One region of the Verrucosispora sp. WMMA2044 genome, then DNA from elsewhere that is predicted to be linked to it. Evidence: riboswitches for the same ligand, from Rfam matches in the RefSeq annotation. Region 1 holds a riboswitch; the other holds the start of a gene.
The links. A riboswitch is a leader RNA that binds a small molecule or an ion and turns the genes downstream of it on or off. The one in region 1 is predicted to bind S-adenosylmethionine.
Positions count from the first base shown of each region.

Region 2: it holds a riboswitch for S-adenosylmethionine, as region 1 does, so the genes downstream of both, thrC (threonine synthase) here and O3597_RS10920 (ABC transporter substrate-binding protein) in region 1, are expected to answer to the same signal.

Region 1 covers NZ_CP114913.1:2,425,758-2,430,164, reverse strand. Annotated here, with positions in the region: gene O3597_RS10935 (DEAD/DEAH box helicase family protein) at 1-205, opposite strand, end outside; gene O3597_RS10930 (amino acid ABC transporter ATP-binding protein) at 268-999, opposite strand; gene O3597_RS10925 (amino acid ABC transporter permease) at 996-1,775, opposite strand; gene O3597_RS10920 (ABC transporter substrate-binding protein) at 1,813-2,661, opposite strand; SAM riboswitch class IV at 2,924-3,036, opposite strand; gene O3597_RS10915 (urease subunit gamma) at 3,433-3,735, shown strand; gene O3597_RS10910 (urease subunit beta) at 3,732-4,055, shown strand; gene O3597_RS10905 (urease subunit alpha) at 4,117-4,407, shown strand, end outside.
Region 2 covers NZ_CP114913.1:6,160,684-6,165,090, forward strand. Annotated here, with positions in the region: gene O3597_RS27910 (ABC transporter permease subunit) at 1-336, shown strand, start outside; gene O3597_RS27915 (DUF4232 domain-containing protein) at 364-1,116, opposite strand; gene O3597_RS27920 (DoxX family protein) at 1,321-1,767, shown strand; SAM riboswitch class I at 1,888-2,023, shown strand; gene thrC (threonine synthase) at 2,033-3,319, shown strand; gene O3597_RS27930 (GNAT family N-acetyltransferase) at 3,556-4,407, shown strand, end outside.

The DNA of each region.
Region 1 (4,407 bases):
TCCGGTCGGTGATGCCGTCCCGGTCGAAGGCGAAGTGGCGGGTGGGCCGGCCGTACGGTGAGTTGATGATCGGGTTGTCGATGACCCGGTCGCTCAACGTAGACCTCCCGATGGAGTTGGATGTTGCAGATTCGAGCGACAGCCTATACCGGGCGTTAGAAGCCGAGGTTGCGGAGCCTGCCGTGTCGACCGGACGGCGCGTCACTGCAACGCAAGGTGCATGCAGGCGTGTACCGGAGGGTGATGTTCGACGCGCTCGCGTCCGTCTCACAGCACCTGGGACAGGAAGCGGCGTAGCCGGGGGTGCTGCGGCGACTCGAAGACGGACTCCGGCTTGCCGGCCTCCAGCACCACCCCGGCGTCCATGAAGGCGACGGTGTCGGCGACCTGCCGGGCGAAGCCCATCTCGTGGGTGACGACCACCATGGTCATGCCCTGGGTGGACAGCTCCGCCATCAGTGCCAGCACCCCCTTGACCAGCTCCGGGTCGAGCGCGGAGGTGGCCTCGTCGAAGAGCATCACCTGCGGCCGCATGGCCAGCGCCCGGGCGATGGCCACCCGCTGCTGCTGCCCGCCGGACAGGTGCGCGGGCCGGGCGTCGGCCTTGGCGGCCAGGCCGACCCGGTCGAGTTCGGCCCGGGCCCGGGTCACCGCCTCGTCCTCGCGGAGCCTGCGGATGCGGCGCAGCGGCAGGGTGATGTTGCGCAGCACGCTCATGTGCGGGAAGAGGTTGAACTGCTGGAACACCATGCCGATCCGCTGCCGCAGGGCGTCCGGGTCGTCGCGCAGCACGCTGCGCCCGTCGAGCAGCACGTCGCCACTGTCCGGTTCGAGGAGCCGGTTGACGGTACGCAGCAGGGTGGACTTGCCCGACCCGGACGGGCCGATGACGCAGGCGGTGCCGCCGCGCGCCACGTCCAGGTCCACCCCACGCAGCACCCGGTGACGCCCGAAGGCGAGGTGTACGTCGCGCAGGCTCAGGCTGACCGAGGTGTTCATCGTTGGTTGCCTCCGGCGGCGCCGGGCAGCGCCAGGTCCAGGTCGTCGGGGTCGTCGGTCGGCCCGGCCGCCGGCCGGCCGTGTCGCAGTCGCTTGTCGATCCGGTTGACGGCGTGGGTCAGCGGCACGGTCAGCGCCAGGTAGAACAGCCCGGCCAGCAGCAGCGCCGACTGGTTGCCGGTGTTGGCCGCGTAGTCCTGACCGATCCGGAACAGCTCGCGCTGACTGGCCAGCAGACCGAGGAAGTAGACCAGGCTGGAGTCCTTGATCAGGGCGATGAGCTGGTTGACCCAGGCCGGCAGGATCCGCCGGATGCCCTGCGGGATGATCACCCTCCGCATCGCCTCGCGCCAGGAGAAGCCCAGCGCGCGGGCCGCCTCCAGCTGGGTGGCCTCCACCGACTGGATGCCCGAGCGGAAGATCTCCCCGAGGTACGCCGACGCGATAAGCGACAGCGCCAGGATGCCCAACGGGTACGGGTTCGGCCCCCACACCTGCATGCCCAGCGGGGCCAGGCCCACCCCGATCAGCAGGATCGTCGCCGCCGCCGGCAGGCCCCGGAACACGTCGGTGTAGACCCGCGCCGGCCACCGCAGCCAACGGGTACGCGAGATGCCCGCCACCGCCAGCAGGATGCCGAGTGCCGAGCCGAGCAGGGCAGCGGTGACCGCCAGGATCAGCGTGTTCGGCAACCCGACGGTGAGCATCTCGGGTAACGCCTCACGCATCGACTCGCCGTCGAAGAACGTCTCCCACAGGGTGCGCAACGGATCCACGGGTCAACCTCCGCCCTGCTCGCTCGTCGTCCTACCGTCAGGAGGCGACCGGTGCCGACACGTCTCCACTGCCCGGGGTGAAGTCGGCCGGGATCGGCCGGCCCGGGTAGTACTGCTCCTGAAGGCGGGTCCAGGTGCCGTCGGCGATCACCTCGTCGAGCGTCTTGTTCAGCGCCTCGCGCAGCGCGTCGTTGCCCTTGGCGAAGGCGTACGCCGTCGGTGCCGGGCTGAGTTCCTTCGCCGCCACCGTGATCTTGCCGCCGCTGTCCGCCGCGGTCTTCTCACCGATCTCGGCGGGGGCGATCCACGCGTCCGCGGTACCGGCCTTGAGCTGGTTGATCGCGCCGTTGTAGTCGGGTACGCGGACCGGGTCCAGCCCCTTGTTCGTGGCGTAGTCGTCCTGGACGGTGCCCTGCACGACCACCACCCGCTTGCCGGGCAACTCGTCGAAGCTGCGCAACGTCGATCCGGCGGGCACGTCGAGCCCGAAGTAGCCGAAGTCGTACCCGTTGCCGAAGTCCACGGTCTTCTTGCGCGCCTCGGTGATGGTGATCGAGGAGCTGCCGACGTCGAACTTCCGGTTGCCGACCTGGGCGAGCAGGGCGGAGAAGTCGGTGCCGACGAACTCGACCTTCAGACCGAGCTTGTCGGCGGCGGCGACAAGCAGGTCGTTGTCGAAGCCGGTGAACTCGCCGTCCTTCAGGTACACGTTCGGCGGGGCGTCGGTGAGCGTGCCGGCCCGCAGCACGCCCGGCTGCACCAGGCCGTACGGGTTGTCGGCGGCGCTGCCGGCGGAGTCGGAGCCGCAGGCGGTGAGGGTGGCGGCACCGAGGATCGCGGCGACACCGACGGCGGCGGCGCGGGTCAGGGCAGGAAGGAATCGCACAGGTGTCTCCTGGTTGAGCTGCGGCGGGCACGGACGTGCCGCACCGACGGTCCGCCGCAGGGCGGACCGCTGGGATGGGATCGATGGCAGAGGGTCAGCCGACCCGTGGCGAATCGGTGACGGGGAGCGACGCGGTCAGCTACACGCGGCGCTGCACACCCGCATCATGTCGACGTGCCGACGCCGGGTCAGGCCCGGGCGGGCCACAGAACGATCGCGGTACGACATGGTGCTCCTCAAGGTCGTGATGACCTGGGAACCCAGGCCACGCTTGCACCGGAGAACGCTCCGGCGCCTGGTCCTCACCCGGGGCACCCCTGCGCGGACGAGGGTTGCCGGCCAGCAAGCCGGGGCTTCGCGCTGGCACTCATGACCTGGCACCGACGCTATCAGCCCCCGCCCGCCCACCGTCCACCCGCTATGACCACCCTCACCCCAAGGCCAAGCTCGGTTGATCATGAGGCTGGCGGCGAAGTTGATCTATCCGACTGCCGCTAACCTCATGATCAACGCTGGTGGGGGTTGGGGTGGGCGGTCGTTGGGGGTGTTGCCGGGGGAGTGGGTGATCCTCTACGGTCTGCTCAGCGGTGGGCGGTGCGGTCCGCATCCGATGACACCGCCGGTGGTCCGTCACGTGGGCCGGGAGGGTGGAACTCCCAGGTCCTCAGCGCGTGACGGTTTGGCCGGCGGGCGAACCCCCAGCAGTGCGGTGGCGCGTCGAGGCGCCGGGCCGGCGGCGTGCGGGGCGCGGACATCCACCGGGAGCCACCCGTGTATCTCACCCCCCACGAGCAGGACCGCCTGCTCGTCCATGTGGCGGCCGATGTCGCCCGGCGACGCCGCGAGCGCGGCCTGCGTCTCAACTATCCGGAAGCCGTCGCGGTGATCACCGCCTTCCTGCTCGAAGGGGCGCGCGACGGCGAGTCCGTCGTCGACCTGATGGCCGCCGGCCGCACCGTGCTCGGCCGCGAGGACGTGCAGGACGGCATCCCCGAGCTGCTGAGGGAGGTGCAGGTGGAGGCGACGTTCCCGGACGGCACCAAGTTGGTGACGGTGCACCACCCGATCCCGTGATCCCCGGGGAGATCTTGCCGGCCGACGGACCGGTGGAGATCAACGCCGGTCGTCCGGTGACCACGCTGCTGGTGGTGAACACTGCTGACCGGCCGGTGCAGGTCGGGTCGCACTACCACTTCGCGGAGGCCAACCCGGCGCTGGACTTCGACCGGGACGCCGCCTGGGGGCAGCGGCTCGCGGTACCGGCCGGCACCTCGGTGCGGTTCGAGCCTGGAGTGAGCCGCCGAGTCGACCTGGTGCCGCTGGGCGGCGCACGGATCGTGCCGGGCCTGCGCGGCGAGTGCGCCGGATCGCTGGACGAAGGACGGACGGCATGAGCGCGCGGATCAGCAGGTTAGACCCGCCGCCCGGCGGCATGGAGCGAAGTGGAGTGCCGGCATGAGCATGGTGGAGCGGGACCGCTACGTCGCCCTGTACGGCCCGAGCACCGGCGACCGGATCCGGCTGGCCGACACGAACCTGCTGATCGAGATCGAGCACGACCACTGTGCCGGCGGCGACGAGGCGGTTTTCGGCGGCGGCAAGGTGATCCGTGAGTCGATGGGCCAGTCCCGGGCCACCCGCGCCGAGGGCGCCCTGGACACCGTCATCACCGGTGCGGTCGTCCTCGACCACTGGGGGGTGGTGAAGGCCGACGTCGGGCTGCGCGACGGGCGGATCGTCGCGCTG
Region 2 (4,407 bases), 2.5 Mb from region 1:
CTGCGGCTGCTCGCGGTGCTCGGCTACCTGGCGATCGTCCTGCTGGTGGTCGCGGGGCTGGCGTTCCTGCTGTCGGTGACCACCGACGCGGCGCTGGGTGCGGTCGGTGGTGCGGTGCTGCTGTGGATCCTCTCCAGCATCCTGGACCAGATCACCGCGCTCGGCGTCATCCGGTCGTTCCTGCCGACCCATTACAGCACCGCGTGGTTGGGGTTGCTCTCCACGCCCGTGCAGACCGACGACATCGTGCGGGGCACGGTCTCGGCGATCTGCTACGCCACCGTGTTCTGGGGCCTGGCCTACTGGCGCTTCACCCGCAAGGACATCACCAGCTGAGCCCGCTGTCCGACGTGTTCGGTCCGGTCAGAGCAGCGGGGCCGGTGTGGTGGGCGGCGGGTTGGGCACCGCCCGCGTCGGCTCCGGCGTGCTCGGCTCGCGTTTCTGCCAGGCGCTGACCCCGAGCCGGTCGGTGTTGCCCAGGTCGATCCGCCCTTGCATGACCACCTGTTGAGCGGGTCGGCCACGCAGCGGGGCGACCTCGAGGTGCTCGGCGTTCGTCGCCACCACGGTCGGGTTGTCGACCAGGTTGCGCCAGAGCAGGGCGGCGCCGGCCGCCTCACCGGGGGCCAGCACCAGCGACCGGGGCGGGTCGTCGAAGCCGGAGGTGATCCCTTTCGCGCCCCGGATCACCCTGACCGGGATGGCCCTGCCGTCCGCGTCCCGCAGGCTCGGCTCCGGATATCCACGCAGCCGGTAGGGGCGGTCGCCGCAGTTGACCAGTTCCAGGCCCATCGCCCGCAGCCCCATCGCGGCGCTGACTCCGCGGTAGGTGATCCGGACGCCGGAGTCGGGGCATTCGGACGTCGGGCCGTTACTCCCCCCAAGATCGCCGTCGCGGGAGGGCGGGCCGCCGAGACCGCCGTCGCTGGGCGGCGTGGTGCCGGAGCTATCGGCGCCCGGTCCACTGGAGGCCGGGACCGGGCCGGGTGGCGCCGCCACGATGTCGCCGGCCGGTGCGCACCCGGCAAGCAGGCCGAACGTTGCCGCGATCGAGATCGGCACGGTGCTGAGCCGACGGCCACCGGGGGCCGAGCTGCGGACCGTCGTGCGTGGCATCGGAGCATCGTCGCACCCGGCAGCGGTAGCCGGTGGTCCCGCCCCTCGCGTAAGCGGGCGGTAAGGAATTCCTCGTGGTACTGCTCGCCGGAAGTTTCGGCCGCTAGACTAATTTTGGGAGCGTTCCCACCAAGAGAGATTGCATCGATAACTATCTATCAAGTCCGCATGCTGGTACCACCACCCCATTCGTAGGAGGTACCAATGCGCACTGACCGGTTCGGCGGGCCGGCTCTGTCCCTGTTCCGCATTGTCATCGGGTTGTTGTTTCTCATTCACGGCATGTCGTCCGTCTTCGGCGTCTTCGGCGGCAACCGTGGTAGCGGCGAGGCGGTGCCGCTCGGCCAGTGGCCGGGCTGGTACGCCGCGGTGATCCAGCTGGTCTGCGGTGCCCTCGTGCTCCTCGGCCTGTTCACCCGGCCGGCGGCCCTGCTGGCATCGGGCTCGATGGCCTACGCGTACTTCGTGGTCCACCAGCCCGAGGCGCTGCTGCCGCTGCGGAACAACGGCGAACTGTCCGTCCTCTTCTGCTGGGCGTTCTTCCTGGTGGCGGTGCTCGGCCCGGGCACCTGGGCGGTGGACAACCTGTGGCGCCGGGAGGCGGCGACGGTCGCCCTGGACCAGGCTGAACCGCGGTCCGTGCCGGCCTGACGGCGAGGCTCAGCGGCGCCGGAGGGCGCGGCAACGGCGCCGCTGAGGTTTCGCTCACAGGCTGGGATTGACAGGCGACGGCCGCGTCCGGATTGCCTAGACTCGGCAACACAACTGCATACCTCATCCAGAGGGGCTGAGGGATACGGCCCGACGACGCCCCGGCAACCACCTCGCGCGCTCACCGATGAGCGTCCAGCGGGGCAGGTGCCAATTCCGTCCCCGCCGCAGGGTGCGATGCGGGGAAAGATGAGAGGACTTCGACATGACGTCGACGCTCGCCCCGTCCGGCATCGACACCGCCGCCAGCCCCGCTCGTGCCCTGGTCTGCCGGGCTTGTTCGGCCCGCTACCCGCTCGCCGCCCAGCATGCCTGTTACGAGTGTTTCGGGCCGCTGGAGGTCGACTACGATCCGGCCGTCCTCGCCACCGTCACCCGCGAGCAGATCGAGGCCGGCCCGCGCAACCTCTGGCGCTACGCCGCCCTGCTGCCCGCCGGCCAGGACCCGGCCACCAGGGTCACCCTCGACCCCGGGTTCACCCCGCTGGTGGCCGCCGACCGGCTCGCCGCCGAGTTGGGCGTCACCGCTCCGCTGTGGGTCAAGGACGACAGCGCCAATCCCACCCACTCCTTCAAGGACCGGGTGGTGTCGGTGGCGCTCACCGCCGCCCGCGCGCTCGGCTTCTCCCGGTTCGCCTGCGCCTCCACCGGCAACCTGGCCAACTCCGTCGCCGCGCACGCCGCCCGGGTGGGTACGCCGTCCGTGGTCTTCATCCCGGGCGACCTGGAGCAGGGCAAGGTCGTCACGACCGCCGTCTACGGCGGCGACCTGGTCGCCATCGACGGGTCGTACGACGACGTGAACCGGCTCTGCGGCGAACTGGTCGAGACCGACGCGTTCGAGGACACCGCCTTCGTCAACGTCAACGTGCGGCCGTACTACGCGGAGGGGTCCAAGACGCTCGGCTACGAGGTGGCCGAGCAACTCGGTTGGCGGATCCCCGCCCAGGTGGTCATCCCGATGGCCTCCGGTGAGCTGCTCACCAAGATCGACAAGGCGTTCAGTGAGCTGGTCGAGATCGGGCTGGTCGAGGCCCCGGCCGGCGGCTGGAAGGTCTTCGGCGCGCAGTCGGCCGGCTGCAACCCGATCGCCACCGCACTGCACGCGGGCACCGACACCATCACCCCGGTCAAGCCGACCGGGATCGCCAAGTCGCTGAACATCGGCGACCCGGCGGCCGGGCTGTACGCCCTGGAGGCGGTGCGCCGCACCGGTGGCTGGATGGACCACGCCGACGACGACGAGATCCGGGCGGCGGTGCGTCTGCTGGCGCGTACCACCGGGGTCTTCGCCGAGACGGCCGGCGGGGTGACCGTGGCGGTGCTGCGCAAGCTCGTCGAGTCGGGCCGGCTGGACCCGACCGCCGAGACGGTCGTGTTCAACACCGGCGAAGGGCTGAAGACCCTCGACGCGGTCGCCGGTGAGGTCGGTCCCACCCACCGCATCAAGCCTTCGTTGCGGGCCGCCCGGGACGCGGGCCTGCTGAGCTGACGAACGGATGAGTAAGCGGCATTTCGCAGCCAGTGAGCGAAACACGCCGCCAGGGACTTGACGCCCGCAAACGGACGGCGCAAGATGCTCCGTGCGGGAGGGCGCTTCGCCGTAGACTTTCAGTCTTTACGACCCAGCGCCGGAGGCGTTGTGCGATCGTCCCTCCCGACCAACGTCCGAGCGGGCCAGCGAAAATTCGCTGGCCCGCTCGTCTGTCGCTGGCTCAGGCTGCCGGCATGACCATCACCATCACCTCGGTCGAGGCCGCCGACGAGGCGGCCGTCGAGCAGGCGTACCAGATCAGTGCCGCACAGGTGGCCGCCGATGAGCCGGACTTCCCGGCCCCGTGCCGGCAACGATTCGCTGCTCTGCTCCGCCACCCGATGCCGGGCTACGAAACCATCATGCTGCTGGCGCGGATCGACGGCACGCCGGCCGGTTTCCTCCGGCTGGACCTGCCGCAGCTGGACAACACCGAGAACGCCTCCGCTGAGCTGATCGTTCATCCGGCGCAACGCCGCCGAGGCGTGGGCCGAACGTTGGCCGAACATGGGCTCGGCCTGCTGCGCGAGCGCGGGCGTAGACGGGTGAGTGCGATGAGCCGGGCGGAGCTTGCCGGCGAGACCGGCCGTCGGTCGCCGGGTAACGCGTTCGCGGCGGCCATCGGTGCGGTCGACGCCCTGACCGACGTCCGGCGGCGCCTGACCGTCGCCGACCTGGACCAGGCGCGGCTGGACGCGCTGCTGGCCGACGCCCGGAGGCGGGCGGTCGGTTACGAGGTGCTGCGCTGGCGGGGACGTACTCCCGACGACCTGGCGGCCGACGTGGCGTACCTCGACGGACGGTTGCTGGCCGACGCGCCAATGGGCGACCTGGCGTGGGAGCCGGAGCGGGTCGACGCCGAACGGCTGCGCGGCACGGAGCTGGCGCTGGATGCGCGGGGCCGGCGGCGCTACCACGTCGGCGTCCGCCACGAGGCGTCCGGTCGACTGGTCGCATGGACGCTGCTGGACGTCGGTGCGTCCGCGGACTGGCACTCGTTCCAGCAGATCACCATCGTCGACCCGGAGCACCGGGGCCATCGGCTG